3 regions of the Pantoea sp. X-Soil-ISGK-275 genome follow, and region 3 is predicted to be linked to each of the others. Evidence: predicted binding sites of a transcription regulator. Region 3 holds the regulator's gene; each other region holds the start of a gene.
The links. The regulator Fur, encoded in region 3, represses iron uptake genes when iron is present. The targets are predictions, from matches to a motif close to ATAATAATGAGAACNACTATCAA.
Positions count from the first base shown of each region.

Region 1: the regulator Fur is predicted to act here: its motif matches at 2,028-2,050, upstream of entS (enterobactin transporter EntS).
Region 2: the regulator Fur is predicted to act here: its motif matches at 7,093-7,115, upstream of exbB (tol-pal system-associated acyl-CoA thioesterase).

Region 1 is NZ_AP035976.1:630,893-641,435, reverse strand. Features, by position in the region: gene AC6I8A_RS02890 (ATP-binding cassette domain-containing protein) at 1-13, opposite strand, end outside; gene fepG (iron-enterobactin ABC transporter permease) at 10-993, opposite strand; gene fepD (Fe(3+)-siderophore ABC transporter permease) at 990-1,979, opposite strand; gene entS (enterobactin transporter EntS) at 2,121-3,371, shown strand; gene fepB (Fe2+-enterobactin ABC transporter substrate-binding protein) at 3,366-4,331, opposite strand; gene AC6I8A_RS02865 (isochorismate synthase) at 4,508-5,689, shown strand; gene AC6I8A_RS02860 ((2,3-dihydroxybenzoyl)adenylate synthase) at 5,700-7,316, shown strand; gene AC6I8A_RS02855 (isochorismatase family protein) at 7,335-8,189, shown strand; gene dhbA (2,3-dihydro-2,3-dihydroxybenzoate dehydrogenase) at 8,186-8,944, shown strand; gene AC6I8A_RS02845 (hotdog fold thioesterase) at 8,948-9,364, shown strand; gene cgtA (Obg family GTPase CgtA) at 9,405-10,543, opposite strand, start outside.
Region 2 is NZ_AP035976.1:3,591,043-3,601,585, reverse strand. Features, by position in the region: gene parC (DNA topoisomerase IV subunit A) at 1-585, shown strand, start outside; gene AC6I8A_RS16660 (1-acylglycerol-3-phosphate O-acyltransferase) at 627-1,364, shown strand; gene ftsP (cell division protein FtsP) at 1,484-2,911, shown strand; gene dkgA (2,5-didehydrogluconate reductase DkgA) at 3,046-3,873, opposite strand; gene AC6I8A_RS16645 (AraC family transcriptional regulator) at 4,079-4,990, shown strand; gene AC6I8A_RS16640 (DedA family protein) at 4,991-5,653, opposite strand; gene metC (cystathionine beta-lyase) at 5,752-6,942, opposite strand; gene exbB (tol-pal system-associated acyl-CoA thioesterase) at 7,203-7,931, shown strand; gene exbD (TonB system transport protein ExbD) at 7,937-8,359, shown strand; gene AC6I8A_RS16620 (MFS transporter) at 8,538-9,884, shown strand; gene AC6I8A_RS16615 (Csu type fimbrial protein) at 10,052-10,543, opposite strand, start outside.
Region 3 is NZ_AP035976.1:1,304,635-1,315,177, reverse strand. Features, by position in the region: gene phrB (deoxyribodipyrimidine photo-lyase) at 1-387, opposite strand, end outside; gene AC6I8A_RS06085 (YbgA family protein) at 400-1,356, opposite strand; gene AC6I8A_RS06080 (YbfA family protein) at 1,509-1,709, opposite strand; gene kdpE (two-component system response regulator KdpE) at 1,957-2,631, shown strand; gene pgm (phosphoglucomutase (alpha-D-glucose-1,6-bisphosphate-dependent)) at 2,670-4,310, opposite strand; gene seqA (replication initiation negative regulator SeqA) at 4,335-4,874, opposite strand; gene ybfF (esterase) at 5,123-5,887, shown strand; gene ybfE (LexA regulated protein) at 6,055-6,330, shown strand; gene fldA (flavodoxin FldA) at 6,468-6,998, shown strand; gene fur (ferric iron uptake transcriptional regulator) at 7,353-7,802, shown strand; gene AC6I8A_RS06040 (hypothetical protein) at 7,861-8,256, opposite strand; gene glnS (glutamine--tRNA ligase) at 8,492-10,159, opposite strand; gene nagE (N-acetylglucosamine-specific PTS transporter subunit IIBC) at 10,312-10,543, opposite strand, start outside.

The sequences.
Region 1 (10,543 bases), 670 kb from region 3:
GGATCTCGGTCATTGGCGTCGCGCCTCCCGCACCAGTAAAGCAATCAGATAAAGTCCACCGAGAATGACGGTAATCACGCCAACCGGTAATTGATAAGGCAGGAACAGATGCTGGGCGGCGAAGTCTGCGGCTATCAGCAGCAGCGCGCCGCACAGCGCCGCCAGCGGCAACGCACCTTTGACGCCGCCGCCGAGACGACGGGCAATCTGCGGCGCCAGTAGCGCGACAAACGAAATCGGCCCGACCAGCGCAGTGGACGCCGCCGTCAGCACCACGCCAATCAGCATCAGCCACAGGCGGCTGCGCTCCACCGGTACGCCGAGCGCGCAGGCGGTATCATCGCCCATCTCCAGCAACCGCATACGCCGCGCCAGCAGCGCCATCAGCAGTAACGCCAGCAGCAGCACCGCAATCACCGGCGGCGTTTTCGCCCAGGTGATGCCGTTAAGCGATCCGGCGCTCCACAAGCCCGCACTCAGCGCCGACTCCAGCGAAGCGCTGATAATCAGCCATGAATTCAACGCCATCAGCAGCGCTCGCACGCTGATGCCGACGATAATCAGGCGGAAGGTCTCCACGCCGTTGCGCCAGGCAAACAGATAGACCAGCGCCGCCGTGGCGATACCGCCAATCAACGCTGCGCCGGTCATCGCCGTGACGCTTTGATTGAACAATACCAGCGCCACCAGCACGCCGCTGTAAGCGCCGGTGTTGAAACCGAGAATATCCGGGCTGCCGAGCGGATTACGCAGCAGAGACTGGAAAATCGCGCCGCTGATGCCTAACGCCGCACCAATCAACAGCGCCATCAGCACGCGCGGCAAACGCCACTCCAGCACGATCAGCTTGACGTTGCTGGCGCCCTGCCCGAGCAGAATTTGTCCGATTTGTTCCCCGCTAATCTGCAATGCGCCGCGCGTCATCGCCAGCCAGGCCAGCAGACCGCAGGCGCACAGCAGCCAAAGCGTATGAAGCCAGAGACGACGCGTCATAGTGCACCCCGGCCCAATTTACGGCGCACCAGCACAATCAGCATCGGCGCACCGAGCATCGCCGTAACGATGGAAACCCGCAGCTCGCCCGCCACCAGCAGGCGGCCAAGGATATCTGCGGCAAGCAGCAGAATCGGCGTGATCAGCGCGGTAGCGGGCAGCATCCAGCGGTGATCGTTGCCCACCAGCCAGCGAGCAAAGTGCGGTGTCATCAAACAAACAAACGCAATTGGGCCTACCGCCGCCGTGGCTGCGCCGCACAGCAGCGCAATCGCCAGCAGGCCAAGCAGTTGGGTGCGCGCCACCCGCGTACCGAGCGCGGTCGCCATGTCGCCGCCCATACTCAAACTGTTCAGCGCCTGCGACAGCGCAATGGCCACCACGCTGCCGATCAGCACCGCCGGGAACAGCGTGCGTAGCGTGGAGAAGTTGCGAATATCCAGCGAGCCGCTGTGCCAGAAGCGCAGATGATCGTAGATGTCAGGATTAAGCAGCGACAGGCCAGAAGTTAATCCATCCAGCACCGCGCCCAGCGCCACGCCCGCCAGCGTCAGACGCACCGGATTGACGCGCCCGCCGCCAATCGCGCCGGTCATCGCTACCAGCACTGAAGCCAGCAGCGCGCCGCCAAAGGCGAAGCCGAGCCAATCCACCGGCGAGTCCGCACCGAACAGCGCAATGCCAATCACCACCGCGAAACCGGCTCCGGCGTTAACGCCAAGGATGCCGGGATCGGCCAGCGGATTGCGCGTCAGGCTCTGCATTAACGCGCCGGCGAGACCCAGCGCCACGCCCGCCAGCAAACCGGCCAGCGTACGCGGCAGGCGCGCGTCACGCACAATGACGCACTCCGCGCTGTTACAGGAGGTGGTAAGCGAATGATAAACATCGGGAAGCGGTATCGATTTTTCCCCCAGCATTAAGCTGAGCGCGATGAGGAGCAAGAGCAGAATCCCTGAGCCTGCTAATGCACGAATCTGGCGCATAGCGTTCTAAACCTTCACTGTTCAACGTCGTCGCATGCGCGATGTAACTTGATAATGGTTATCGTTATTACTCGCGTTTAGCTATGTTACCATGACTCGCCTCGCGGACGATGAGGAAAATTGGTGCAATAAGGCGAACACATGAACAAATCTTCCCACTTTATCGATCTCTCGCTGCTGAAAACCCATCCGGCTTTTCGCGCGGTGTTTATCGCGCGTTTTATCTCGATTGTCGCACTCGGCATGCTCGCCGTGGCGGTGCCGGTGCAGATTCAGCACCTGACAAATTCACCGCTGCTGGTGGGATTGGCGGTGACGCTGGCCGCTGCGGGCATGTTTATCGGCCTGCTCACCGGCGGCGTATTGGCGGATCGCCATGAACGCAAAAAGCTGATTCTGTTTGCCCGATCCACCTGCGGCTTAGGTTTTATCGCGCTGGCCACCAACGCCGCGCTGCCAGAACCCTCTTTGATCGCGGTTTATCTGCTCGGTTTCTGGGATGGCTTTTTCGGCGCGATTGGCGTGACCGCGCTGCTGGCGGCGACGCCCGCGCTGGTCGGCAGGGAAAACATTATGCAGGCGGGCGCGATCACCATGTTGACGGTGCGCTTCGGCTCGATTTTATCGCCAGCGATTGCCGGTCTGGTGATTGCGCATGGCGGCATAACCTGGAACTACGCCTTCGCCGCCTTCGGCACTTTGCTTACCGTGTTAACGCTGCTGAAATTGCCGACGTTGCCGCCTCCGCCGCAGCCGCGTGAACATCCGCTGAAATCCCTCGCCGCTGGCGTGCAGTTTCTTTTCGCCAGCCCGATTGTCGGCATGGTGGCGCTGATTGGCGCATTAGTGACGCTGGCCAGCGCGGTGCGCGTGCTCTATCCATCCCTCGCGCCGCATTGGTCAGTAAGCGCGGACCAGCTTGGCCTGATGTACGCTGCCGTGCCGCTTGGTGCGGCTATCGGCGCATTCACCAGCGGTAGACTGAAACACGCCGCGCGTCCCGGACAGCTGGTGCTCGGCAGCGCGATTGCGGCGTTTATCGCGCTGGGTTTGTTTAGCCTGATGCCGAATCTGCCGCTGGCACTCGCCTGTTTAGTCGCCTTCGGCTACTTCAGCGCCATCAACAGTCTGGTGCAGTACGCGATGATTCAGGCATTAACGCCGGATCATCTGTTAGGCCGTATCAACGGCTTGTGGACCGCGCAGAACGTGACCGGCGATGCGATTGGTGCGGCGGTGATTGGCGCAATGGGTTCATGGCTGCTGCCACCGCAGGCCGCCGCCGTGTTTGGCTTTGCGGCGGCGCTACTGGGCATAGCGATGTGGTTGGTGATGGGCCGTTTACGTCGTTACCACCCGCCAGCACCGGAGCTGGCGGAACAGGCATCATGATTTAACGAACAGCTTTTCCAGACGCGCCAGCAGATTACTGGCGCTGTAGTAATCGAGACGGAACGAATCGACGCCCAGCTCGTACACCTGTTTGTTCTGCACGGCAGCGTTTTGCGCGAGGAATGGATTGCTCAGCACCGATTGCGTGGTTTTATCGTCAGCGGCAAACAGCAGGAAGGTTTTACCGTTCAAGCCGCTGGCAACGCTTTCGCCCGACAGCTGAATGATATCTTTGCGCTGCCCCATGCTGTGTCCCTGCTCAACCGTCGCCGGTGGCGTTGCCAGGGTGAAGCCAAGTTGTTCCAGCAGCTTGCCCTGCGCCGAGGCTGCGGTCCACAGATTGACCGCGCGTCCGCCGCCGTTCCACACCATGGCGGAAACCGGTTGCGGTGGCAGCGTGATGGCTTTTTTCAGTGCCGCTTCGCGATCGTCGAAAGCTTTAATGCGCTGCGCCGCCTGCGCTTCGTGACCTGAAGCCTGGCCTAACAGCGTCACAACATCCTGCCAGCTTTTGTCGTCGTAATTGACCACCAGCGTCGGTGCAATAGCCGAGAACTGTTCGGCGAGTTTAATAGCAGAATCGTTGCCGGTAGCGCTGACGATGATCAGATCCGGCGCTTGCGCAGCAACCGCTTCGGCATTGGGTTCACCGATGTACAGACGTTGCAGATGCTGCTTTTTGGCAACATCGCTCCACTGACGGAAGAAACCCTGATCGTCGGCAAGACGACTGTTTGGTGCGGTTGCGCCGGACGCGATGACCGGTGCATCAATGGCCAGCAGCGAGCCGGTCAGCGTGACGCTGGTCGAGACAATGCGCTGCGGCGCGTGATCAAGAGTGATTGACCCGTTGGCGCCCTGCACGGTGCGCGGCCAACCTTGTTCAGCGTGGGCGATGCTGGTGAAAATCTGGAAAACACATATAAGGGCTGCAATGCCCCAAAAACCGCATTTATTCATAAGTTTTGGTCCACTTTTTAGCATATTGCCCTGCTTAGCGTCAGCGCCTGATTACGTTTAAACGCAGCTGAAATCCCGCGAATGGATTGACACCTTTGCCCAATCGACGTAGGTTACAGGCCCATAATAAAAATGATAATCATTCTTAATAATCTTATCATTTATAGGTGAAAATTATGGTGGAATCTTCCACGTTTGAAAATGCCTGGCTGAAGGATTATTCCGCGCTAAGCCGTGGTTTCCTCTTTACCTCGCCGTGGCGTAGTTTGGCAACGCAAGGATGCTATACCACCATTACCGCGCCGGTAGCAGACGCCGCGTCGCTGGACGGTGATTTCCAACAACAGCTGCGTCAGCATTTTGCGGCGGCAAAAAAACAGGGCATCGACAATCCGATTCTGGTCGGCGCGATCCCGTTTGACGTCAGCCAACCGGCTGCGCTGTTTATTCCTGAAACCTATCAGACGTTTAACCGCGCCGACCTGCAAAGCGCGCTGCCGCAAAACGTCAGCGATCTGCCGCAGGTGCGTCGTCGCGCAGCGATACCGGACCACGACGTATTTACCACCATGGTGGCCGATGCGGTGGCGGCCACGCAGCGCGGCGATCTGGATAAAGTGGTGCTGTCGCGTCTGATGGATATCGTCACCGAACAGCCGGTTGATACCGCCGCACTGATGCAGCGCGTGATTGCGCAGAACCCCAACAGCTACCATTTCCATCTGCCGCTGCCGCAAGGCGGTGCGCTGATTGGCGCCAGTCCGGAGCTGATGCTGCGCAAACAGGGGCGCGATTTTAGCTCTTGTCCGCTGGCGGGCTCGGCGCGGCGTAATCATGAGGATGCTCAACAGGATCGTGCTGCGGGCGATACGCTGATGGACTCCGGCAAAGATCGTCATGAACACAAACTGGTGACCGATGCGATGCGCGACACCCTGCAGCCGCGCAGCCGTTTGCTGTCGGTGCCAACCATTCCATCGCTGATCACCACCGCCACGCTGTGGCATCTCGCCACGCAGATCGACGGTGAAGTGCAGGATGAGCGCGAAAATGCGCTGTCGCTGGCTTGCCTGTTGCATCCCACGCCAGCGTTGAGCGGCTTCCCACATCAGCGCGCGCAGCAGCTGATTCAGCAGCTGGAACCTTTTGATCGCCAGCTGTTTGGCGGCATCGTCGGCTGGTGCGATAGCCAAGGCAATGGCGAATGGGTGGTCACCATCCGCTGCGGCACCGTGCAGGGTACGCGCGTGCGCCTGTTTGCTGGCGCGGGCATTGTCGCCGACTCCCAACCCGAATCAGAGTGGCGTGAAACCGGCGTGAAGCTGGACACCATGTTGCGCGCCTTTGGACTGCAATAAAGGAAAGAGCATGAGCATTCCCTATACTCGCTGGCCGGACGATCTGGCTGCGCGCTACCGTGAAAAAGGTTACTGGCTGGATGTGCCGATGACCGACATTCTGGTGCGTCATCAGCACAATGATGCCATCGCGGTGATTGATGGCGATCGTCAGATCAGCTATCGCGAAATGGATGTGCTGAGCAGCAATCTGGCCGCCGCGCTGCAGCGTCGTGGCCTGCAAAACGGCGATACGGCGCTGGTGCAGCTTGGCAACGTGGCTGATTTTTATGTCACGGTATTTGCGCTGTTTAAGCTCGGCGTGGCGTCGGTATTTGCGCTGTTCAGCCATCAGCGTACCGAGCTGAGCGCCTATGCGGCGCAGATCGAACCTAAGCTGCTGATTGCCGATCGCACTCACGCGCTGTTTGCTGACGATAGCTTTATCAGCACGCTATGCGATGCGCAGCCTTCACTGCAGCAGGTGATTCTGCGCAATGACAACCAGCCGGAAAACACGCTGGAATCCTTGATGGCGGAAGCTGCGGGTGATTTCGTCGCCACGCCAACCGCCGCCGATGAAGTGGCGTTTTTCCAGCTCTCTGGCGGCAGCACCGGCACGCCGAAGCTGATTCCGCGCACCCACAACGACTATTACTACAGCATTCGCGCCAGTGATGAGATCTGTGAAGTCACCGCCGATACGCGCTATCTCATCGCCCTGCCCGCACCGCATAACTTCGCCATGAGCTCACCGGGTTCGCTCGGCGTGTTTTATGCCGGTGGTCAGGTGATTCTGGCCGCCGATCCCAGCGCCACGCTCTGCTTCCCGCTGATCGAGAAGCATCAGGTCACCGATACCGGTTTGGTGCCGCCGGCGGTGAGCTTGTGGTTACAGGCGATTCAGGAATGGGGCAGCAATACACAGCTGGCCTCGCTGCAGCGTATTCAGGTGGGCGGTGCCAAACTGGGCGAAACCCTGGCGGCACGTATTCAGCGTGAAATTGGCTGTCAGCTGCAGCAGGTGTTCGGCATGGCTGAAGGTCTGGTGAACTACACCCGCTTTGGCGACGATGAGAACATCATTCTCACCACGCAAGGCCGCCCGATCTCTGAAGATGATGAAGTGTGGGTCGCCGATGAACATGGCAACGCGTTGCCAACCGGCACCATCGGCCGCCTGATGACGCGCGGCCCTTACACCTTCCGAGGCTACTACAAGAGCCCGGAACATAACGCCGCCAGCTTCGACGCCAACGGGTATTACTGTTCGGGCGATCTGATTGAGATCGACGCTCAGGGCTACATCACCGTGCAAGGGCGCGAAAAGGATCAGATCAATCGCGGTGGCGAGAAGATCGCCGCAGAAGAGATCGAAAACCTGCTGCAGCGCCATCCGGATGTGATCCACGCCGCGCTGGTGTCAATGAACGACGAACTGATGGGTGAAAAGAGCTGCGCCTTTATTGTCGCCAGCCAACCGATTAAAGCAGTGGCGCTGCGTCGTCACCTGCGTGAACTGGGCGTAGCCGAGTTCAAATTACCTGACCGTATTACCTGCGTAGATGCCCTGCCGCTGACGCCTGTCGGCAAGGTGGATAAAAAACGTTTACGCCAACAGCTTGCCGATCAACAAGCGCAAGCCTGACCTGTTCCGGAGATTGTAATGGCTATTCCAAAACTGAACGCTTACGCGCTGCCTGCAGCGACTGAACTGCCAACCAATAAAGTGAAGTGGGCGGTGGAACCTCAGCGTGCCGCGCTGCTGATTCACGATATGCAGGCTTATTTCCTCAATTTCTGGGGCGAAAACAGCCCGCTGGTTAATCAGGTGGTGGAAAACATCGCTCGCCTGCGTGCTTACTGCAAAGCGCAGGGCATTCCGGTGTTCTACACCGCCCAGCCGAACGAGCAGAGCGATGCCGATCGTGCGCTGCTTAACGACATGTGGGGACCGGGCCTGAACAAACATCCCGATCAACAGAAGATCGTTGATGCGCTGGCACCGGATCAGGACGACCAGGTTCTGACCAAATGGCGTTACAGCGCCTTCGTGCGCTCACCGCTGGAATCGATCCTGCAGGAGATGGGCCGCGATCAGCTGATCATCACCGGCGTGTACGCACATATCGGCTGCCTGACCACCGCGACTGACGCCTTTATGCGTAACATCCAGCCGTTTATGGTGGCGGATGCGCTGGCTGACTTCACGCGTGAAGAGCACATGATGGCGCTGACTTACACTGCGGGTCGCAGCGGTAAAGTGGTGATGACCGCCGATCTGATGCCGCTGCCGTTGAGCAAAGACGATCTGCGTGCGCTGATTCTGCCGCTGCTGGAAGATGACGATGTGCCGGAAGATGACGAGAACCTAATCGATTACGGTCTGGATTCGGTACGCGTAATGGCGCTGGCGGCGTGCTGGCGTCAGGTGCACAGCGATATCGACTTCGTCAGTCTGGCAAAAAATCCGACCATCAATGGCTGGTGGACGCTGTTATCAAGGGTGCCGACTAAATGAGTGCGACGTTCGACTTTAGCGGAAAGATTGTCTGGGTGACCGGCGCGGGCAAAGGGATTGGTTATCACACCGCGCTGAGCTTCCATCAGGCAGGTGCGCAGGTTATCGGCTTCGATCTGCGTTTCGATCAAGCCGACTATCCGTTCAACACGCAGGTATTGGATGTCGCGAACGCCGCCGAGGTGAAAGCGGTTTGTCAGCGTTTGCTGGCGGACCAGCCACGTCTGGATGTGCTGGTGAACGGTGCCGGCATCTTGCGTATTGGCAGCACCGATGAACTGGCGTTTGAAGATTGGCAAGCGTGTCTGGCGGTGAATGCCGGCGGCGCGTTCAACATGTTCCAGCAAACCTTGCCGGTGTTTCGCCAGCAGCGTGCGGGCGCGATTGTCACCATCGCGTCCAATGCGGCACATGCGCCACGTCTTGGGATGTCCGCTTATGGCGCGTCCAAGGCCGCACTGCGCAGCTTGTGTCTGACCGTGGGTTTGGAAATGGCGCCGTTCGGCGTACGCTGCAATATCGTCTCGCCAGGTTCCACCGATACCGATATGCAACGCAGCCTGTGGCATACGCCAGAAGCCGAGCAGGAGATGATTAATGGTTTCCCGGATCAGTACAAGCTGGGGATCCCGCTGCGTAAGATCGCTAAACCGCAGGAGATCGTTGCTAACGTGATGTTCCTCGCCTCGGATCTTGCCAGCCACGTGGTACTGCAGGATATTGTGGTCGACGGTGGCGCAACGCTGGGATCCTAAGTGATGGCAATCTGGAAACGATCGGTCGATCTTGAAACGCTGAATAAGATGGGTGAGAACTCGCTGGTGGCACACCTTGGAATTGTGTTTACCACCATTGGTGAAGATTACCTCGAAGCCACCATGCCGGTGGATGCCCGCACGCAGCAGCCGTTTGGCTTGCTGCACGGCGGTGCTTCGGTGGTACTGGCGGAGTCGATGGGATCGATCGCCGGTTATCTCAGCATCGAAGACGGCAAAAGCGTGGTGGGCATTGAGGTGAGTGCCAGCCACCATCGCGCGGTAAGCAGCGGTGAAGTGCGTGGCATTTGTCGCCCGCTACACCTTGGTGCGCGTAATCAAAGCTGGCAGATTGAGATTCGTAATACCCGCGATCAGCTGTGCTGCACCTCAAGATTGACGGTGGCGGTGCTGGGTTAAGAGATAAAAAAAGCGGCCTTCTGGCCGCTTTTTTGTGCGATTAACGCTGGTAAATGATTTCGACGCCTTCGTCGTCTTCTTCGTCCCAGTCGTCATCCCAATCGTCGTCTTCTTCCACTTCCTGCGCCGTTTCCATGGCTTCACGGTGATAATCATCCCACATGAAGGCCACTTTCTCTGGCTCTTTAGCTTCTTCTTCGGCTTCTTTTGGATTTTCGATGATAAAGCTCATCACATCCCAGCAAAGATCTTTCACGCCATCATGGCTAGCCGCAGAGATTAGGTAATATTTTTCTTCCCAGCCTAATGCTTCCACTACCGCTTTGGCACGGCTTTCCGCTTCTTCGCGGCTCAGCAGGTCACATTTGTTGAACACTAACCAACGCGGCTTCTGGAACAGTTTATCGCTGTACTTCTCCAACTCGCCGAGAATGATGCGGGCATTTTCTACCGGATCAGATTCATCGATAGGGGCAAGATCGATCAGGTGCAGCAGCACGCGGCAGCGCTCAAGGTGCTTCAGGAAGCGAATACCCAAACCTGCGCCATCCGCTGCGCCTTCAATCAGGCCAGGAATATCAGCGACAACAAAACTCTTTTCGTTGTCCATACGCACCACGCCAAGGCTTGGCACCAGCGTAGTAAACGGATAATCCGCAACTTTTGGTTTCGCCGCGGAAACCGAGCGAATAAAGGTCGATTTACCGGCATTCGGCAGACCCAGCATACCAACGTCAGCCAGCAGCATCAGTTCCAGTTGTAGGTCACGCTTCTCGCCCGGTGTTCCCATGGTTTTTTGACGCGGGGAACGGTTAACCGAGGATTTAAAGCGCGTGTTGCCCAGGCCATGCCAGCCGCCTTTCGCCACCATCAGCTTCTGCTCATGACGCGTCATGTCGCCCAGCGTTTCGCCTGTACCTTGGTCAATGACACGGGTACCGACCGGCACTTTAACGATGATGTCTTTACCACGTTTACCGGTGCAATCACGGCTTTGGCCATTCTGGCCACGTTCGGCACGGAAAGACTTTTCAAAGCGATAATCGATCAGGGTGTTGAGGTTTTCATCCGCCAACAAATATACGTCGCCGCCGTCGCCGCCGTCGCCGCCATCCGGGCCGCCTCTTGGAATATATTTTTCACGGCGGAAGCTTACGCAACCGTTGCCGCCATCACCCG
Region 2 (10,543 bases), 2.3 Mb from region 3:
TCATTGCCGTCCGCGCGCGGGCAGGGCGAACCGCTCACCGGCAAACTGACGCCACCACCGGGCGCGGTGATTGAGCAGGTGCTGATGGAACCCGATGATCAGAAGCTGTTGATGGCCTCTGATGCCGGTTATGGCTTTATCTGTACCTTTGCCGATCTGGTATCGCGCAACCGTGCCGGTAAAGCGCTGCTGACGCTGCCGGAAAACGCCAAAGTGATGACGCCAATGGCGGTGCATTCGGGCGATGATATGCTGCTGGCGATTACCCAGGCCGGACGCATGTTGATGTTCCCGGTTGGCGATCTGCCGCAGATGTCGAAAGGCAAAGGCAACAAGATCATCTCGATCCCTTCAGCGGAAGCCGCTGCGGGCACCGACAAACTACAATGGTTGCTGATTCTGCCGCCAGGCGCCTCGATCACCGTGTATGTCGGTAAACGTAAGCTGATCATGCGTGATGAAGATCTGCAGAAAGTGCGTGCCGAGCGCGGTCGTCGCGGCAGCGTGGCGCGTGGTCTGCAACGTATCGATAGCGTAGAAGTGAATGCACCAGCGCGTCCGAAAGCCGACGCGAGTGAAGAGTAACGCTGTTATTCAGGCGACGGAATGCCCAATTTGAGGAATCTATGTTACTAATTTTACGAGCAATTATTGTTATTGTTTATTCGATTCTGGTTTGTATCTTCGGCAGTATTTGGTGTCTGTTTTCACCGCGCAACCCGCGTCATGTTGCGACGTTCGGCCATATGCTTGGTCGCCTGTCGACGGTATTTGGTCTCAAGGTGGAACTGCGTAAACCGGCGGAAGCCGCGCATTACGGTAACGCGATCTATATCGCGAACCACCAGAACAACTACGACATGATCACGGCAGCCAAAATCGTGCAGCCGACCACCGTGACCGTGGGCAAGAAAAGCCTGCTGTGGATTCCGTTCTTTGGCCAGCTCTACTGGCTGACCGGTAACCTGCTGATTGACCGTGATAACCGCTCCAAAGCGCACGGCACCATCGGTGAGCTGGTGGATCAGTTCAACAAAAAGCGCATCTCGTTCTGGATGTTCCCGGAAGGGACGCGCAGCCGCGGACGTGGTCTGCTGCCGTTCAAAACCGGTGCGTTTCATGCGGCGGTCGCGGCTGGTGTGCCGATCATCCCGATCGTAGTGTCTAACACCCACGACAAGATCAAGCTGAACCGCTGGAACAACGGCTTGGTGATTGTTGAGATGTTGCCGCCGGTTGATACCTCGCAGTTTGCTACCACCTCGGTGCGCAAGCTCGCCACGCACTGCCGTGAATTAATGTCGACTAAACTGGAAGAATTGAACGCCGAAGTCGCCGAGCGCGAAAAAAGCGGTAAACTCTGACCAGCCAAAATGGGGCAGGTGATCATCTGCCCCGTTCTCAAGCCACACAGCAACTCATCATTAATTAAAACAACATGGACACGGCGTCCTCACGCCACGCTCAAAAGGTCTGAAGTTTTATGTCTTGCAGCAGACGTCAGTTTATTCAGCTTTCTGCCGGTGTCGCACTGGCTTCCGGCGCTATGCCTTTCGCCGCCCGCGCCGCCGCGCCATTGGGCGATACGCCACTTCCTATTCCACCGCTGATTGAATCCCGTCGCGGTCAGCCGCTGTTTCTCACCTTGCAGCGCAGCCATTGGTCGTTCAGCGGCAACAGCAATAAAGTGCCGGTGTGGGGCTTTAACGGCATGTATCTCGGCCCAACGGTGCGCGTTTACAGCGGCGACGATGTGAAGCTGATCTACAGCAATCGCCTCAACGAACCGGTCTCAATGACCGTCAGCGGTTTGCAGGTGCCGGGCGCATTAATGGGCGGTGCGCCGCGCATGATGTCGGCGGGGGCCGACTGGGCACCGGTGCTGCCGATTCGTCAGGGCGCGGGCACATTGTGGTATCACGCCAACACGCCAAACCGCATGGCGCCGCACGTTTACAACGGACTCGCCGGTATGTGGCTGGTGGAAGATGACGTCAGTAAATCGCTGCCGCTGCCGAAGCATTATGGCGTCGATGATTTCCCGCTGATCATTCAAGACAAGCGCCTCGATAACTTCGCCACGCCGGTTTATAACCCGCCATCCAGCGGCGGTTTTATCGGCGATGTGCTGCTGGTGAACGGCGTGCAAAATCCGTATGTCGAAGTGTCACGCGGCTGGGTGCGCCTGCGTTTGCTGAACGGATCGAACGCGCGGCGCTTCGATCTCAGCTTCTCCGATAATCGTCCCTTTACGGTGATCGCCAGCGATCAGGGCTTCCTGCCTGCGCCGGTGGCGGTGCAGCTGCTGACGCTGGCACCCGGCGAGCGTCGCGAAGTGCTGGTGGATATGTCGCAGGGCGATGAAGTGTCGATTACGGCCGGTACGGCGGCGGGTTTGATGGATCGCCTGCGCGGGCTGTTTGAGCCGTCATCAATTCTGACCAACACGCTGGTGCTGAGCTTGCGCCCAACCGGTTTGTTGCCGCTGGTCACCGACAATCTGCCGATGCGTTTGCTGGCGGATCAGATTCTTGATGGCGTAGCGACTCGCACGCGTGAATTCCGCATTGGCGACAGCGAGCCGGGCATTAACGGCGTGCTGTGGGACATGAACCGCATCGATACCACTGTGCAGCAGGGCACCTTTGAGCGCTGGATTATCCACGCCGATCGCCCGCAATCGCTGCATATTCAGGGCGTGATGTTCCTGATTAAGAACGTCAATGGCGCGCAGCCGATGGGTGAAGATCGCGGCTGGAAAGATACCGTGTGGGTGGATGGCAGCGTGGAGTTACTGGTGAGCTTCCCGCAGAGTTCATCGGATCACTTCCCGTTTGTTTATTACAGCCAGACGCTAGAGATGGCGGATCGCGGTACGGCGGGGCAGTTGTTGGTTAACTCGGTGTCCTGATGTCCCTCATCCTAACCTTCTCCCACAAGTGGGAGAAGGGACGTTTAGGTGGATTTCAGCTTTACATCAGCGCTCAATCTGTTCCCTCTCCCGCCTGCGGGAGAGGGCTAGGGTGAGGGGAAAAGCGCACCATCCTACCCGTTAAACGCTTCCGGATCCGGCCCCAAACGGTTACCGCTATCCAGCTTACTGATCTCACTCACTTCAGTTTTATCCAATCTAAAATCAAACACCTGGAAATTCTCACGAATACGTTCCGGGGTAATCGACTTCGGAATCACCACCAAACCGCTATCCAGATGCCAGCGGATCACGATTTGTGCCGGCGTCTTGCCATACTTTTTCGCCAGCTCGCGGATAATCTCCTGATCGAACACGCCTTTCCCGCCTTGCGCCAGCGGGCTCCAGGATTCAGTTTGAATCTGGTGCAGCGCATTCCACGCATGCAGCGTGCGCTGTTGCAGCATCGGATGCAGCTCAATCTGGTTCACTACCGGCGACACACCGGTTTCATCGATCAAACGCTTCAGGTGCGCCTCGTGGAAGTTACATACGCCGATGCTCTTGGTTAAGCCCTGTTGCTGCAGCTCAATCAACCCTTTCCAGGCTTCGACGTAGTTGTCTTTTTCCGGGCACGGCCAGTGCATCAGATACAAATCCACCTGCTCCAGCTGCAACTTCTTCAGGCTGGTTTCCATCGCCTGCTGCCAGTTGGTTTGATCGTCGTTCCACAGCTTGGTGGTGATAAAAATGTCTTCACGCGCCACGTCGGTCTCTTGCAGCGCTTGCCCAACCGCTTCCTCATTTTTGTAGATAGCGGCGGTATCGATGGAGCGATAGCCGACTTTCAACGCTTCCAGGATGGCGTTACGTGCATCCTCAATGCTCGCTTGCCACACGCCGAGGCCAAGCTGCGGCATCATGTTGCCGTCGCGCAATTTAATAATGGGTTGCTCTGCCATAGTTGCTCCTTATCTGTTGCAGTGACTTACCGTAGAAAAGATGTGCTTAAGTCTAGTCAACAAACCTCACCTCAGGATCATTGTGGCAAGCGGGCGGCACTTTTGCCTGATGGATTTCTGCAAGAATCTTGCCTGATTCTCCAGGATGGTGGAGCTTTGCACAGCCTTACGGCAAACTGACTTTTTTGCTGCCCGAGAGAGATGCATGCCAAACGACGCCCTTTGCCGCCAGCTGGCGCAGCGTGTAGTCGCGCTGATGAGTGACCTGCATAAGCCGCTGTGCGCGGTAGAAAACGTCAAGCTGATTTACGCCTGCGAAACCTTGCCGCGTACGCCGATGATGTATCAACCCGGCATTGTGATTCTGTTTCAGGGGCGTAAAACCGGTTATCTCGGCAGCACGGTTTTCCACTACGACGCTACCAAATATCTGATGCTCACCGTGCCGCTGCCGGTGGAGTGCGAAACCGAAGCCACGCTGGCGGAGCCGCTGGCCGGCATGTGTTTGAGCGTGGATGTCGCCAGCCTGCAGGATCTGCTGATGGATATCGGCGATGACGAGCAGTTCCAGCCGCCAGCGCAAACCTCCGGCATCCATTCGGCGTTTATGAGCGAAGAGATGCTGTGTGCGGCCGAACGCTTGCTGGATGTGATGAACAATCCGCGTGACGCCCGCGTGCTCGGTCCGCAGCTGGTGCGCGAGATGATCTATTACGTGTTAACCGGACCGATTGGCGGCGCGCTGCTGTCGCTGGTCAATCGCCAGACGCAGTTCAGCCAGATTGCGCGCGCGCTGCGTCGCATCGAAAGTCACTTTGCGGAAAGTCTGAGCGTCGACATGCTGGCTGCTGAAGTGAACATGAGCGTTTCGGCGTTTCATCACAACTTCAAAGCGGTGACGCAAACCTCGCCGCTGCAATACCTCAAGCGCTATCGCCTGCATCAGGCGCGCCTGATGATGCTGCAGGATGGCATGAAAGCCAGCGCGGCGGCGGTGCGCGTCGGCTATGAAAGTCCGTCGCAGTTTTCGCGTGAGTTTAAGCGCTATTTCGGCGTGACGCCGGGAGAGGAGGCGAGCCGCGTGCGTCAAACCTTACCGTTTGACGCCGCGTCGTAATCAGGAAACTTTCTGGCGGCGTTTTTTCCAAATCACCACAATGCTGCCGGCCAGGCCGATAAACAGCAGCGCGATTGGCAGAATCATCAGGATCGCCATCACCTGATCTTCGTGGCGCTTGATAAAGGGCACATGGCTGATGCCGTAGCCCAGCGTCACCACAATCCCAACCCACAACAAACCGCTCAGCCAGTTAAACAGCTGGAAGCGGCCATTGTTCAAACCGGAAATGCCGGCCATGGTGGGCAGCAAGGTGCGCACAAAAGCGAGGAAGCGGCCAACCAGCAACGCCATCAAACCGTGGCGGTTAAACATATTCCACGCGCGCTGGTGATATTGCGCGGGCAGATGCAGTAACCAGCTTTTCACCAGTCTGGTGTTGCCGAGCCAGCGACCTTGCAGATAGCTGAGCCAGCAGCCGAGACTGGCCGCCGTGGTCAAAATCACAATCGTCGGCACGAAATCCATCACACCTTTGGCGACCATCGCGCCCGCCAGTAACAGCAGGCTGTCGCCCGGCAGGAATGAGGCGGGCAGCAAACCGTTTTCCAGAAACAGCGTTAAAAACATCACGCCGTAAACAATCCAAACGACATCCGGATTGCCGAGCGCGGCAAAATCCTGATGCCAAAGCGCCTGGACAATCTCATGTAAAACACCCATCAGCTATTCCATCGAGTCACAAGGAGTCTAATTTTAACCTTCTGTGGCATCACATACGTTGATCTCTCATCGCCGCCACAGCGTGGTTTATCTTCTGTTTAACTTCTTAAACGTGCAAAACCGGCTTTAAGGTCATCCAACAAGTCGTCGACATGTTCGAGGCCGATATGCAGACGCACCAAAGTGCCGTCAAAATCCACGCCGCCCGCCGGACGAATCGCCGCCAGCTCTTCAGGCTGGTTTGCCAGAATCAGGGATTCATAGCCGCCCCACGAATACGCCATGCTGAAATGGTGGAAGTGATCGAGGTAATTCGCCAGCTGCTCACGGCTCAGTTTTTCATGCAGGATGAAGGAGAACAAACCGCTGCTGCCGCTGAAATCACGCTGCCAGAATTCATGGCCTTTACACTGCGCCAGCGCTGGATGATTCACGCGCGCCACTTCCGGCTGCGTTGCCAGCCATTCGGCCACCTGCAATCCGCTCTCTTCGTGCTGACGCAAACGCGTGCCCAGCGTACGAATGCCGCGGCTCGCCATATAGGCGGTATCGGCATCGACCATCTGGCCCATCAGATAGGAGTTCTCGCGCAGCTGTGGCCAGCAACGTTCATTCGCTACCGCCGTGCCAATCATCGCATCGCTGTGACCAATGATGTATTTGGTGCCGGCCTGAATCGAAATATCGATGCCATGATCCAGCGCGTTAAACAGCACGCCCGCCGCCCAGGTATTATCGATCATGATGATCGCATCCGGCGCTTTGGCGCGCACGGCGGCAACAATCGCCGGAATATCCTGCACTTCCATGGTGATTGACGCCGGGGATTCCAGGAACACCACGCGCGTATTTGGCTTTACCAGCTCGCCAATTTCGCTGCCGATGCAGTGATCGAAATAGGTGGTGGTAACGTTCAGCTTACTGAGAATTTTCGAGCAGAAATCCTGCGTCGGTTCATAGACCGCGCCGCTGACCAGAATATGGTCGCCGGCTTCGACAAAGGACAAAATGGCATTGGAGACCGCCGCCGCGCCGCATGGATAGAGCGCGCAACCTGCGCCGCCTTCCAGCTCGGTCATGGCGTCTTGCAGCGAGAAATGGGTGAGGGTGCCGCGACGGCCATAAAACAGCTCGCCTGAAGCGCGACCGGCGGTAGCACGTTTCTTGTCGGCGACCGTGTCAAAAACCAGGGATGAAGCGCGTTGAATTACGCTGTTAACTGAGCCTTGAGTGTAACGTTTACTGCGTCCCGCGCTGACAAGCGTGGTGTCTATTTTCTTCGTTGCCATCACTGCCTTTCCTGACATTTCCCACAAAACATCCACGTTACCACGAATCAGCGTAGTGGGTTGAGCCTGATTGCGGATTATCAGAGTGAGGCCAGTATTGCGCATAACATCCGCTAAATTGTGGAAATTGCTGGTCTCTTTGCTTTGTAAATAGTAATGAGAACCACTATCACTTCGGGCGTTTTTTTTGCTATGATCCGCGCTTCAATCGTGAACTGTGCAACAGAAGTTGGAGATGCAGCGTGGTAGCCAGTGATTTGATGCAAACGGATCTCTCTGTTTGGGGCATGTATCAGCATGCCGATATCGTGGTAAAGATAGTGATGATTGGCCTGTTACTGGCTTCCGTTGTCACCTGGGCAATTTTCTTCGGTAAGTTTGCTGAGCTGAGCGGGGCGAAACGTCGCCTGAAACGCGAGCAGCAAGCGCTGGGCGAAGCCCGCTCGTTAAACGATGCTTACCGTGCTGCTGAAACCTTCAAAGCCAACAGCCACAGCGCTGTGCTGCTTAACGATGCGCAGAATGAGCTGGAGTTGTCTGCCGGCACCGAAGATCTGGATGGCATTAAAGAGCGCACCAGCTTCCGTCTCGATCGCCGCGTGGCCGCATTCAGCCGTCATGCCGGTCGCGGCAATGGTTTCCTCGCCACCATCGGTTCGGTTGCGCCGTTTATCGGTCTGTTCGGCACCGTGTGGGGCATCATGAACAGCTTCATCGGTATCGCTAAAACGCAAACCACCAACCTCGCAGTTGTTGCGCCCGGTATCGCCGAAGCGCTGCTGGCCACCGCGATTGGTCTGGTTGCAGCAATCCCAGCAGTTGTTATCTACAACGTCTTCGCGCGTATGATTGCCAGCTACAAAGCGTCGCTGGGCGATGTCGCCGCGCAGGTGATGTTGCTGCAGAGCCGCGACCTTGACCTCGGCAACGTCGATACTGCGAAAGAAGCCAACCGTCCAGCGGCGGCACAGAAACTGCGCGTAGGATAAGTATTATGGCGATGCGTTTAAACGATGACTCGGTCGGCGATGGCGAAATGCACGAAATCAACGTGACGCCGTTTATCGACGTCATGTTAGTTCTGCTGATCATCTTTATGGTCGCCGCGCCATTAGCCACCGTCGATGTGCGCGTAAATCTGCCAGCATCGACCAGCGCGCCGCAGCCGCGTCCGGAAAAGCCGGTTTATCTCTCCATCAAGGAAGATAAGCAGATCTTCATCGGTAACGATGCGGTCACCAAAGAGACACTGGTGAACGCGCTGACGGCACAAACCGAAGGCAAGAAAGACACCACCATCTTCTTCCAGGCGGATAAATCGGTTGATTACGCTACTTTGATGGAAGTGATGGATCAGCTGCGTGAAGCTGGTTATCTGAAGATTGGCTTGATGGGCATGGAAACGGTCAAAAAGTAACGTTTCTCAGCTCAATCGTAGGGTCGCCATTCATGGCGACCTTTTTTTATATCTGATACTCAGTTTGTTAATTTATTGTTACCATTGGTCTTATTTTTGTAAACTGCAATGGTGAAGAGGATCACGTTTATTCCTGGCCCGGCACGTTAAAACGGAAGAAAAAACCAGGAAGGACAATATGAGCTCGAGTCACTCTTTACAAAAGTCGTCGCAAGGCGGTGCCAAAACCATCTTTAGCGTTACCAGCGGTAACTTCCTTGAGATGTACGATTTCATGGTATTTGGCTATTACGCCACCGCAATCGCCAAAACCTTTTTCCCCGGCGATGATCCCTTTGCCTCTCTGATGCTCACGCTGATGACCTTCGGCGCAGGCTTCCTGATGCGCCCGCTCGGCGCGATTATTCTCGGCGCTTACATCGACCATCATGGTCGTCGTAAAGGCTTGCTGTTAACGCTTGGTCTGATGGCGATCGGCACCTTAACCATTGCGTTGGTACCCGGTTACGCCACGTTGGGTGCTACCGCGCCGATTTTGATTCTGCTTGGTCGTTTATTGCAGGGCTTCTCGGCGGGCGTTGAGCTGGGCGGCGTGTCGGTTTATCTGGCTGAAGTGGCGCCGAAAGGACGCAAAGGCTTTTATGTCAGCTGGCAGTCGGGCAGCCAGCAGGTGGCGGTAATCTTCGCCGCGCTGCTCGGTTTGGGTCTGAATCATCTGCTGGCGAAAGATGCGGTTACCGAATGGGGCTGGCGTATTCCGTTTGTGGTGGGATGTATGATCGTGCCGTTCCTGTTCTACATTCGTCGCATGCTGGAAGAGACCGAAGCCTTCAGCCAGCGCAAACATCATCCTTCCATGAGCCAGATTATGCGTTCAGTCGGGCAGAATTGGGCGCTGGTGCTGGCAGGGATGTTGATGGTGGTTACCACCACCGTGATGTTCTATATGATCACCGCGTTTACCCCGACGTTTGGTAAAACGGTGCTGATGATGAGCGATAAAGAGAGCTTCCTGGTGACGCTGTTTGTCGGCATCTCCAACCTGTTCTGGCTGCCAGTGATGGGTTCGTTGTCGGACCGCATTGGTCGTCGTCCGCTGCTGATTGTTTGCACTATCTTGATGATTCTAACCACCTGGCCGGTGCTGCATTGGCTGGTGGGCGCGCCGACCTTTGCCCGTCTGGTTGAAGCCGAACTGTGGCTGTCGTTCCTCTATGCCAGCTACAACGGCGCGATGGTGGTTTACCTGGCTGAGATCATGCCGGCAGAAGTGCGTGCTTCGGGCTTTTCGCTCGCTTACAGCCTGGCAACCGCGCTGTTTGGCGGCTTTACGCCAGCGGTGTCGAGCTATCTGATTCATGCCACCGGCGACAAAGCGATGCCGGGCGTGTGGCTCTCTTTTGCGGCAGTGTGCGGGCTGGTTGGTACGCTGCTGATTGGCCGTATGGTGAAGCAATATCAAGCGCAACACCGTTCCCCTCACCCTAACCCTCTCCCGCAAGCGGGAGAGGGAATGTTTAGGTAACCGCTCGATCGGCTCCTTCTCCCGCTTGCGGGAGAGGGAATGTTTAGGTAACCGCTCGATCGGCTCCTTCTCCCGCTTGCGGGAGAGGGAATGTTTAGGTATCCGCTCGATCGGCTCCTTCTCCCGCTTGCGGGAGAAGGCTGGGATGAGGGACAGCGCGCACCCACCTAAAACGACACATCCACCACCACGCTATCAGTATAATTCCCCGCCGCGGGCGTATTCTGCGTCGTCAAAATCTGCGCCGTATAAGTAAAGTTGCGCGTCACGGTATCCGCATTCAACGAGGTCGAGGTGGTGCTGCTCCAGCGATCGGTGCCGGTCGGTCCCCAGCGTGAGGTGGTGGTGGTGCCTTTGTAGATGTCATACGCCAACCGATTGGTTCCGCTCGCCATCTGTCGCGTGGTGCCGCTGTAGTAACTGCCGTTGCTCAAACCCACGGTGTAAGTACTGCCTTTTGAACACACCACGTTAATCGTCTGCTGCACGGTTGAGAAACTGCCTACTAAAGGCGCACTGCCAAAACTGACGTTCGGCGCGGTGATGGTGGTGCAATCATTGGTGACCAGCAGATTCACAGTAATTGGCATCGCCGTACCGGTGCTGCTCTGCACCGTTCCCACGCACAATCCTGCCACGTTCAACCCGGCACACACCGT
Region 3 (10,543 bases):
CTGACAAATCACGCTCTGCGCATCCAGACGTTTCTCCGCCTGCACATCGCGTTCTCGTTCGTTGATTTCGTACTGATAATTGTAGAACAGCGCATCAACTTGCTGCTGCTGGCAAAACTCCACCAGATAATCAATCGAAGCGGCAAAGTCATCACACTGATGGTGGTGCAAAGGAATGCCGCGTTCGGCCAGCGATGCCTGCAACAAAAGGAGATTTTGCTGGATGAACGCCGCCTGCTTTGGCGCCATGTGGTGCTGCTGCCACTGCTGCGGTGTGGCGATAAACAGCGCAATCACGTTGGCCTGGCTATCGCGGCAGGCAGCGGCCAGCGCCATGTTGTCATTGATGCGCAGATCGTTACGCAGCCAAACTAAATGGGTGGTCATAAAGCCCCGAAATTATTGGCCGTAGCGCAAACGCAGCGCTTCCGGATAAGGATCAAAGTAGCGCTGCTGTGCCAGCCACGGATGCGGGTATTCCGCCATGTAGTGTTTCAGCATGGTGATCGGTGCTAACAGCGGCTGTACGCCCTGACGATAACGATCAATCAGTTGCGCCAGCTCCTGCCGCTGCGGCGAACTCAGTTGCGGACGGAAGTAGCCTTGTACATGCATCAGCACGTTGGTGTGATTACGTCGCGATGCCTGATGTGACATCAGGTGCATCAGGCGATTGCGGTACTCAAAGGCGTAATCCTCCAGCGAATCCCACTGATCCATCGCCGCGACAAACCGACCCATTTCGCGATACTCATCCTGCGCGTGAGAAAGCAGCAGCAGTTTGTAGCGACTGTGAAAGGCCATCAACTTGTGACGTGATAATCCGCTGCGCCACATTTCGTTGAATTCATGCAGCGCGTAAACGCGGCCAATAAAGTTTTCACGGATAGCGTCATCGTGCAGACGACCATCCTCTTCCAGCGGCAGCCACGGCATCTCTTTCTGCAGAAATGCAGTAAAGATGCCGGTGCCTGCTTTACGGTTGTTGTTGGTTTCAGGCTCGTAAACGCGGACGCGTTCCAATCCACAGCTTGGCGATTTGGCACACAGAATGTAGCCGCACAGATGATGCAGCGACTTCACCCGCTCAGCAGACCAGCGCTGCATCTGTTCTGTCACCTCTTCGCCGCCCTCTTTACTGAAACAGAGATGGATATTTTCATCGCTCTCTTTTACCAGCCGCAAAGCCGGACGGGGCGTCGGTAAGCCAATCGCCATTTCAGGACATACAGGTTCAAAGCGCACAAATGGCACGAGTTCGTCCGTGGCGAAGGCAAAACGTTTGTGGCCGCCATCAAATCGGACGTTATCTCCGAGCAGGCAAGCGCTGATACCAACAGGAATTTTCTCGCTCATACTTGTACAACCTCAGAAATCTTGTAGAGGTTTTAAGTGTAGCTGAAATGCGCGGGGATAACAGCGGGAACGCGCGGTGGACATGAAAATTATCGATAAAAAAACCCGGCGCTTCGCGGGAAGTCGCCGGGTTAATACTGCGCTGAAATCGCTTACCAGTGAATGCCGGCAGCCGCTTCCGACTGCGCCAGCCAAACCGGTTTAGTGCTGGTTTTGCACCACATACGATGCAGGTAACTGTACAAACGCGCGCGATCCGAGCGGAATAACATCACTGGCAGCGCCAGCAAACCGATTGCTACCACCAGCACGCGGCGCAGTACGATTTTATACAGTGGATATGATCGATCCATTTTTTGGCCCCCTTGTGGTAAACATTGCGTTGAAATGTGATCTGGTTCAGATATTACCCGTTGTTGTGTAATTTTACTACTCATCCGACCACTATATTTGCGCTTTTTTTCATCAATATGTGTTGTGATGAAACTTAGTTACAAAATTGTGAATTCCACGATCTCTTGAAGTTAAAAACTTCGTGACGGACGCCGGGCTGCTTTATTGCTAAAGTGGTGCGTTAACTTTTTTGCCGCTGGAGGCAGCGTGACGACCATCTTGATAGTGGAAGATGAAAAAGAGATTCGCCGTTTCGTGCGCCTGGCGCTGGAGAGCGAAGGCCTGAAAATTGTGGAAGCGGAGCAACTGCAGCGCGGCCTGATTGAAGCGGCAACGCGTAAGCCCGATCTGGTGATCCTCGATCTCGGCTTGCCGGATGGTGATGGCAATGACTTTATCCGTGAAGTGCGCCAGTGGAGCAGCATGCCGGTGATTGTGCTGTCTGCGCGTAGCGATGAGCAGGATAAGATTGATGCGCTGGATGCCGGTGCGGATGATTACCTCACCAAGCCGTTTGGCATTGGTGAACTGCTGGCGCGTGTGCGTGTGGCGCTGCGTCGCCATCAAAGCAGCCAGCCTGAACCGATTGTAACATTTGGCGAAGTGAGCGTCGATTTGGCGGCGCGCCGCGTGCTGCGCAACCAACATGAAGTGCATTTGACGCCGACCGAATTTCGTCTGCTGAGCTTACTGCTGAATAATGCCGGAAAAGTGCTGACTCAGCGTCAATTGCTGAATCAGGTTTGGGGCCCGAATGCGGTGGAGCACAGCCACTATTTGCGCATCTATATGGGCCACTTGCGGCAGAAGCTGGAAGCGAATCCCACCCAGCCCAGCCATTTGCTGACCGAAACCGGTATCGGCTACCGATTTATGCCATAAAAAAAGGCCGCTAAGCGGCCTTTTTCTTAATTGCCCAATCAGGCGTTTTTCAGTACTTCGCTAACAATCTCAACCGCTTCTTTCTCGATTTGCTGACGATGTTCAGCACCTAGGAAGCTTTCGCAGTAGATTTTGTAAGCGTCTTCTGTACCTGATGGACGCGCGGCAAACCAGCCGTTTTCAGTCATCACTTTCAGACCACCGATTGACGCACCGTTACCCGGCGCGGCAGTCAGGCGTGCGGTGATCGGATCACCCGCCAGCGTATCAGCGCTCACCATTTCTGGTGACAGCTTGGACAGCGCCGCTTTCTGTGCCGAAGTCGCCGGAGCCTGCAGACGGTTATAGCTTGGCGCACCAAAGCGCTCTGCCAGCTCGTCATAATGCTGCTGCGGGTTCTTGCCGGTGACCGCGGTGATTTCAGCGGCCAGCAGACACATAATGATGCCGTCTTTATCGGTTGACCAGGCGGAGCCATCGAAACGCAGGAAGGATGCGCCCGCGCTCTCTTCACCGCCGAAACCGAAGCTGCCATCGAACAGACCATCAACGAACCATTTGAACCCAACCGGTACTTCTACCAGCTTGCGGCCAATGTCGTTGACGACGCGGTCGATCATTGCGCTGGAAACCAGGGTTTTACCAACAGCAACCTCTTTGCCCCACTGTGGACGATGCTGGAACAGGTAGTTGATCGCAACCGCCAGATAGTGGTTCGGATTCATCAGACCCGCAGGCGTGACGATGCCATGGCGGTCGTAATCAGGATCGTTGCCAAAGGCCAGGTCGAATTTATCTTTGTATGCCAGCAAGCCGGCCATCGCGCATTCAGATGAGCAGTCCATACGCACCACACCATCTTTATCCAGATGCATGAAGCGGAAAGTCTGGTCGATCGCATCGTTAACGATGGTCAGATCCAGCTTGTAGTGCTCAGCAATGCGCTGCCAGTAAGCGATACCGGAGCCGCCTAATGGATCGACGCCAATTTTCAGGCCGGCTTTCTGGATGGCGGCGAAGTCAATCACCTGCGCCAGACCTTCAACGTACGGCTGGATCAGATCCTGCTCAACAATGTGACCGCTTGCCCATGCCTGATCCAGCGGCAGACGTTTCACGTCTTTCAGCTCGCCTTTGATCAGCTGGTTAGCGCGATCTTCCACCACTTTGGTGACGTTGGTATCAGCCGGGCCACCGTTTGGCGGATTGTATTTGATACCGCCATCTTCCGGTGGGTTGTGCGAAGGCGTGATAACAATGCCGTCCGCCTGCGCGCCGCCGCGTTTGTTGTGCTCAAGAATCGCATTAGAGATAGCAGGCGTTGGCGTATAGCCGTTGTCCTGCTGCACAATCACGTCCACGCCGTTAGCGGCCAGCACTTCCAGCACGGACAGAATCGCCGGCTCAGACAGCGCATGCGTGTCTTTACCGACGTAGCATGGACCGGTGATGCCATCCTTTTTGCGCTCTTCAGCAATCGCCTGCGCGATCGCCAAAATGTGCTGTTCGTTGAAGCTTTGGCGTCCCGCGCTGCCGCGGTGGCCTGAAGTGCCAAATTTCACCGCATGATCCGGATTCGCCACATCGGGCTTCAGGACGTAATACTGCGAGGTTAATTGTGCAACGTTAATCAAATCGCTCTGCTGGGCAGGCTGCCCGGCACGGGGGTGATTGGCCATTGGCGCTTCTCCCTGACGCTTCAGTTAAATGGTGCCGCGAACTTTCTCTGTCAGTTCCTGAGGGAACTGCATAGCCAGCATGATGTGTTCCACCATGCTGCATTTGCGACCTGTATTGGTATTCGTGATCACCCAGTACGGCGTGCCGGGAACGTGCTTCGGCTTGGTATGGGTGCCATTTTGCAGCAGCGTGTGCTCGTCGCCCGCAAAGTAGACGCGGGTACGGCCCTGCAACGAGGCAGTCGCTTCAGCAAACGCCGCCGGATCAAGACGATAGAGCGTTGACAGTACCAACATGAAGCGGTTAACCGCCTTATTCTGCTCGGCATATTCATCGGAGAGCAGCAGCTCACGTACCGCACGGACGCGATCCTGAGGACGCGCTTCGCGGCTGGCAGGTTGCGCTTCTTTCACTGATACACCAGCGGCAGGCGCAGCAGGTGCGCTCTGTCCGGCGGTGAACTTCAACATGCGGCGCAAAATATCAGAGGCGCTTTCACCAATGTGCTGCGTGTGGCTGGCAATATAACGGTAGAGTTCTTCGTCAACTTCAATCGTTTTCATCTTTTTCCGTACGATTATGGCAAATGACAGAACCACGCATTAATGCAACGGCCTTAGCAAAATCCAGTCGTGCAAAACGTGAGCGGGTTCTAACATAAGGATTATAAAGTTAAATCCGTGGCAGCCGATAGCGTTGGCAACGTTTCCAGGCAAAAGTCGGAATATGCCCTAATGCCTTCCGGCCTGACTGCTGGACAGGTGAATCCATGATAACCTAAGCCAAGGTCACAACCGTAAGAACTTTAGCCATGATTTTGAACGCCCGTCTGCAAACTGAACAATCTGCCCCCGACGCCACACCGATTCTATTGATCCATGGTCTTTTTGGCAGCCTTGATAACCTTGGCGTGCTGGCGCGTGGGGTGCGTGACGCACGTCCGACGCTGCAGGTTGATGTGCGCAACCACGGCTTGTCGGCACGCAGCGATGAGATGAATTATCACGTGATGGCGCAGGACATCGTCGAAACGCTGGATGCGCACCATATCGATCGCGCGGGTGTGATAGGACACTCGATGGGCGGCAAAATCGCCATGGCGCTCAGTGCCATCGCGCCGGAACGTATCGAAAAAATGGTGATGATCGATATCGCGCCCGTTGATTACCAAACGCGCCGCCATGACGAAATTTTTGCCGCTATTCGGGCCGTGAGCGCCGCGGGCGTCACGCGCCGCAGCGAAGCCGTTGAAGTAATGCGTCAGCATATTGATGAAGAAGGCGTGATCCAGTTCATCCTCAAATCTTTCGCAGAGGGCGAATGGCGCTTTAATGTGCCGGTGCTGTGGGATAACTACAGCACCATTTCCGGCTGGGAAGAGATTCCTGCGTGGCCGCATCCGGCACTGTTTATCCGCGGCGGCGATTCTCCTTATCTGGACAATCAGCATCGCGATGCGCTGCTACGTCAGTTCCCGCAGGCGCATGCACATGTGATCAGCGGAGCTGGACATTGGGTGCACGCCGAGAAACCCGATGCGGTGTTACGCGCCGTTCGGCGTTTTTTTAACCTGTAAAAGCAAAAGCTTGCCGCTTGCGCTTTAGGGTTGGCGTCAGGGAAGGCGCTGGAGTATGATGTCGCGCTAAAAATTTGCCACGGATATTTTTTCACCGTGGTCGGGCCGATAATGTTTTAATCGCGCAGCGCCTTTCCGCCGTTCGCGCCCACTCAGTTTTACAAACCATGGCAAAAGAACAGACAGACCGCACGACGCTTGATCTCTTCGCAGACGAGCGGCGTCCTGGTCGCCCGAAAACCAGCCCGCTGACGCGTGATGAACAGTTACGCATCAACAAACGCAACCAGCTCAAGCGCGATAAAGTGCGTGGGCTGCGTCGTGTTGAGCTGAAGATGTCGAGCGAGGCGGTTGACGCGCTCAGCACGCTGGCCGATCAGCAAAACATCAGTCGCAGCGAATTGATTGAACAAATGCTGCTGGCACAACTCAAACTGTCTTAACGCGCGAAGACCGCACGCTGGAACACAAAGTCACGGCTTTACAAGTTCCGCACTTTTTACCGGTCTGCTATTATTCGCATAACTGTGCAGTCAACTGACTTACTTTCACAATCAGGATTCAAGAGGTTACCTAACCCATGGCAATCGTAGGCATTTTCTTCGGCAGCGATACCGGCAACACTGAAAACATTGCAAAGATGATCCAGAAACAACTGGGTAAAGATGTCGCCGAAGTGCATGACATTGCTAAGAGCACCAAAGAAGATCTCGATGCGTTCGACATCCTGCTGCTGGGCATTCCAACCTGGTATTACGGCGAAGCGCAGTGCGACTGGGATGATTTCTTCCCGACGCTGGAAGAGATTGATTTCAATGGCAAGCTGGTAGCGCTGTTTGGTTGTGGCGATCAGGAAGATTACGCCGAATACTTCTGTGACGCGATGGGCACCATCCGTGACATCATCGAGCCTAACGGTGCGGTGATTGTGGGTCACTGGCCAACCGAAGGCTATCACTTCGAAGCCTCTAAAGGCCTCGCCGATGACAAAAACTTCCTGGGTCTGGCAATTGATGAAGATCGTCAACCAGAATTGACCAACGAACGTGTTGAGAAATGGGTGAAGCAGATCTTCGACGAGTTGCAGCTGAAAGAGATTATTGAAGCTTAATTCCCTGCTCTGCCCGATGTGCGCGCTGCCTCACATCGGGCAACGGAATTTCCTATAAAAATAATAGCTACGGTTTTTTAACTTTTCCCCGCAAATCTGTAGAATACCCGCAATGGTCATCCGCTTATTCCTCTGGCAGTAGAATGAGGCTGAGTGAAATGGAATCCAAAACCCAAGCGTCCTGAAGACATTAGTGACGTTATCCTTACAACCTTTGGTGATTAAGGACGTTGCCTTGGTTTTCATTTCACTGCTTGAGTTCTATAATGAGACGCAAATGAGAATGCGCGTTGACCTAAACATTCAAGGCCCCTGCGCCGCAAGTGACTAGCAAAGTAACAGGACAATATCCGCATGACTGACAACAACTCCGCATTGAAGAAGGCTGGCCTGAAAGTCACGCTACCCAGACTGAAAATTCTGGAAGTGCTTCAGGGACCCGGCCCCGAGTCCCATCACGTCAGTGCGGAAGATTTGTATAAGCGCCTGATCGATATGGGCGAAGAGATTGGTCTGGCAACGGTTTATCGCGTTCTTAACCAGTTTGACGACGCGGGCATCGTAACCCGTCATAACTTTGAAGGCGGTAAGTCTGTCTTCGAACTGACTCAGCAACATCACCATGATCACTTGATCTGCCTTGATTGTGGCAAAGTTATCGAATTCAGCGATGAATCAATCGAAACGCGTCAGCGTGAAATTGCTACTCGCCACGGCATCAAGCTTAGCAACCACAGCCTGTATCTGTATGGTCACTGTGCTCTGGGAGACTGCCGCGAAGACGATACGCTCCACGATAAGTAATTGAGTGTGCTATGCAGTATAAAAAAACCGGCTTAAGCCGGTTTTTTTATATCTGAAATCAGGCAACGAGCGTTTCCTGCAAGTAGCGCCAGCGCGGAATGGCGGTGCTGCAATCCAGCACCGCCAGAGAAATGCGGCTCTGATTGGTGCCATTCATCATCTGCAATTCACGATACTGAATCGTGACTTCCTCACTTTGCTGCGAAATGATGGCGTGCTCACTGGTGGCAATTCGCATCCCTTCACGCTGTCCCTGCAACTGGCGAAACAGTGTTTCCATCTCATTAAGATCAAGCTGTTTACCCTGTGGCGTGACCATTTTGAAGTCGGGATGAAAGTACGACAAGAACAGATCAATGCTGTCATCACTGCCTTCTGCCTGATTAAAAATACGTTCGATAAGCTGATGTAAAACCACCACGCTATGTTTGGCTTCCAGGGCGAGACTTGTCATTTTTTATCCTTTGATTACCCGCAGAGCAACGGCTGAGAGCGCATAGCCTACCTGAAAAAAAGTTTTTCACACTGGCAAATGGTTTAATTTTGCTAAAGTCAGAATAGTCGCAAATAAGGAATTAATGGCTAATTGCAGGGAGCAGCATAAAAGGTCGTATCTGGTTAAATCGAGACAATAAAAAAGGGCGATTGCTCGCCCTTTCATGATCATATCGTGCTAGCGACAAAAAATATTAATCGCCGATTTTTGCCCAGGTATCACGTAAACCAACGGTGCGGTTAAACACCAGCTTGGATGGCTGTGAATAGACGCTATCCGCACAGAAATAGCCTTCACGTTCAAACTGGTACGGCGCCATTGGATCGGCTGCACGCAAACCTGGCTCCACGAAGCCCTGTTTGATTTCCAGTGAGTTCGGGTTGATGGTGGTGAGGAAATCCTCCGCCGCGCCCGGATTTGGCACACTGAAAAGACGATCGTACAGGCGGAATTCCGCTGGCAGCGCGTGAATCGCAGAAACCCAATGGATAACGCCTTTCACTTTGCGGCCATCGGCCGGATCTTTGCTCAGCGTATCAACGTCGCAGGTACAATAGATGCAGGTGATATTGCCCTCATCATCCTTCGCTACTCGCTCGGCACGGATCACGTATGCATTACGCAGACGCACTTCTTTGCCCAGCACCAGACGTTTGTACTGCTTGTTGGCCTCTTCACGGAAATCCGCGCGATCGATCCACACTTCACGACTGAATGGCACTTCTCGCGTGCCCATCTCCGGTTTGTTCGGATGATTCGGCATGCTGATGATCTCTTCGTGACCTGCAGGCAGGTTCTCGATCACCACTTTCAGCGGATCCATTACGGCCATCGCACGCGGTGCGTTTTCATTGAGATCGTCACGAATGCACGATTCCAGTGAAGCCATCTCCACGATATTGTCCTGTTTGGTCACACCAATACGGCGGCAGAATTCACGGATGGAAGCGGCGCTGTAACCACGACGACGCAGACCAGATACGGTCAGCATGCGCGGATCGTCCCAGCCTTCGACAACCTTCTCGCTCACCAGCTGAGTCAGTTTACGCTTCGACATCACCGCGTATTCCAGATTCAGGCGTGAAAATTCGTACTGCCGTGGATGAACCGGAATGGTGATGTTATCCAGCACCCAATCGTACAGACGACGGTTGTCCTGGAACTCCAGCGTACAGAGTGAGTGCGTAATGCCTTCAATCGCATCCGAAATGCAATGGGTGAAGTCGTACATCGGATAGATGCACCACTTGCTGCCAGTCTGATGGTGATCGGCAAACTTAATGCGATACAGCACTGGATCACGCATCACGATGAAACTGGACGCCATGTCGATTTTGGCACGCAGACAGGCTTTGCCCTCTTCGAAACCGCCATCGCGCATCTTCTGGAACAGCGCTAGGTTCTCTTCCACGCTGCGATCGCGATACGGACTGTTTTTGCCCGGTGCCGTCAGGGAACCGCGATATTCACGGATCTCATCTGCTGACAGTTCATCAACATAGGCCAGGCCTTTGTTGATCAGCTCAACCGCATAGTTGAACAGTTGGTCGAAGTAGTCTGAGGAGTAACGAATGTTGCCGCTCCACTCAAAGCCCAGCCATTGCACATCACGCTTAATGGATTCAACAAACTCCAGATCTTCTTTTACTGGGTTAGTGTCGTCGAAACGCAGATTGCACTGACCTTGGTAGTCTTGCGCGATACCAAAGTTCAGGCAGATAGATTTCGCATGGCCAATATGCAGATAACCATTGGGCTCAGGCGGGAAACGGGTATGCACACTGTTGTGCTTACCGCTCGCCAAATCTTCGTCGATGATCTGACGAATAAAGTTCGTTGGGCGGGCTTCAGCCTCACTCATCTCAAAATCCTCAAAAACTATAACGGGTGATTTGTACCACGAAGTAACGGAGTATGATCCACAAAGCACAGGAGGGAAACAACCGTTTGTTGGTCGTTTTAAAACAAAAAAGGCAGGAATCGCTTCCTGCCTTCTGGCTCAATCACAAGGACTTAGCCTTTAACCTCGTACAGCGGGGTTTGGCCTGCAACCACTGAACCGGTTGCCAGTAAATTCAGACCAGCGAAATCATCGCTGTTGCTGACCACAACCGGACTGATCATCGAGCGGGCGTTGGCATTGAGGAAGTCTAAATCCATTTCCAGGATTGGCTGACCTGCAGTGACCGTTGTGCCCTCTTCAACCAGACGCGTGAAGCCTTTACCTTCCAGTGCCACCGTATCC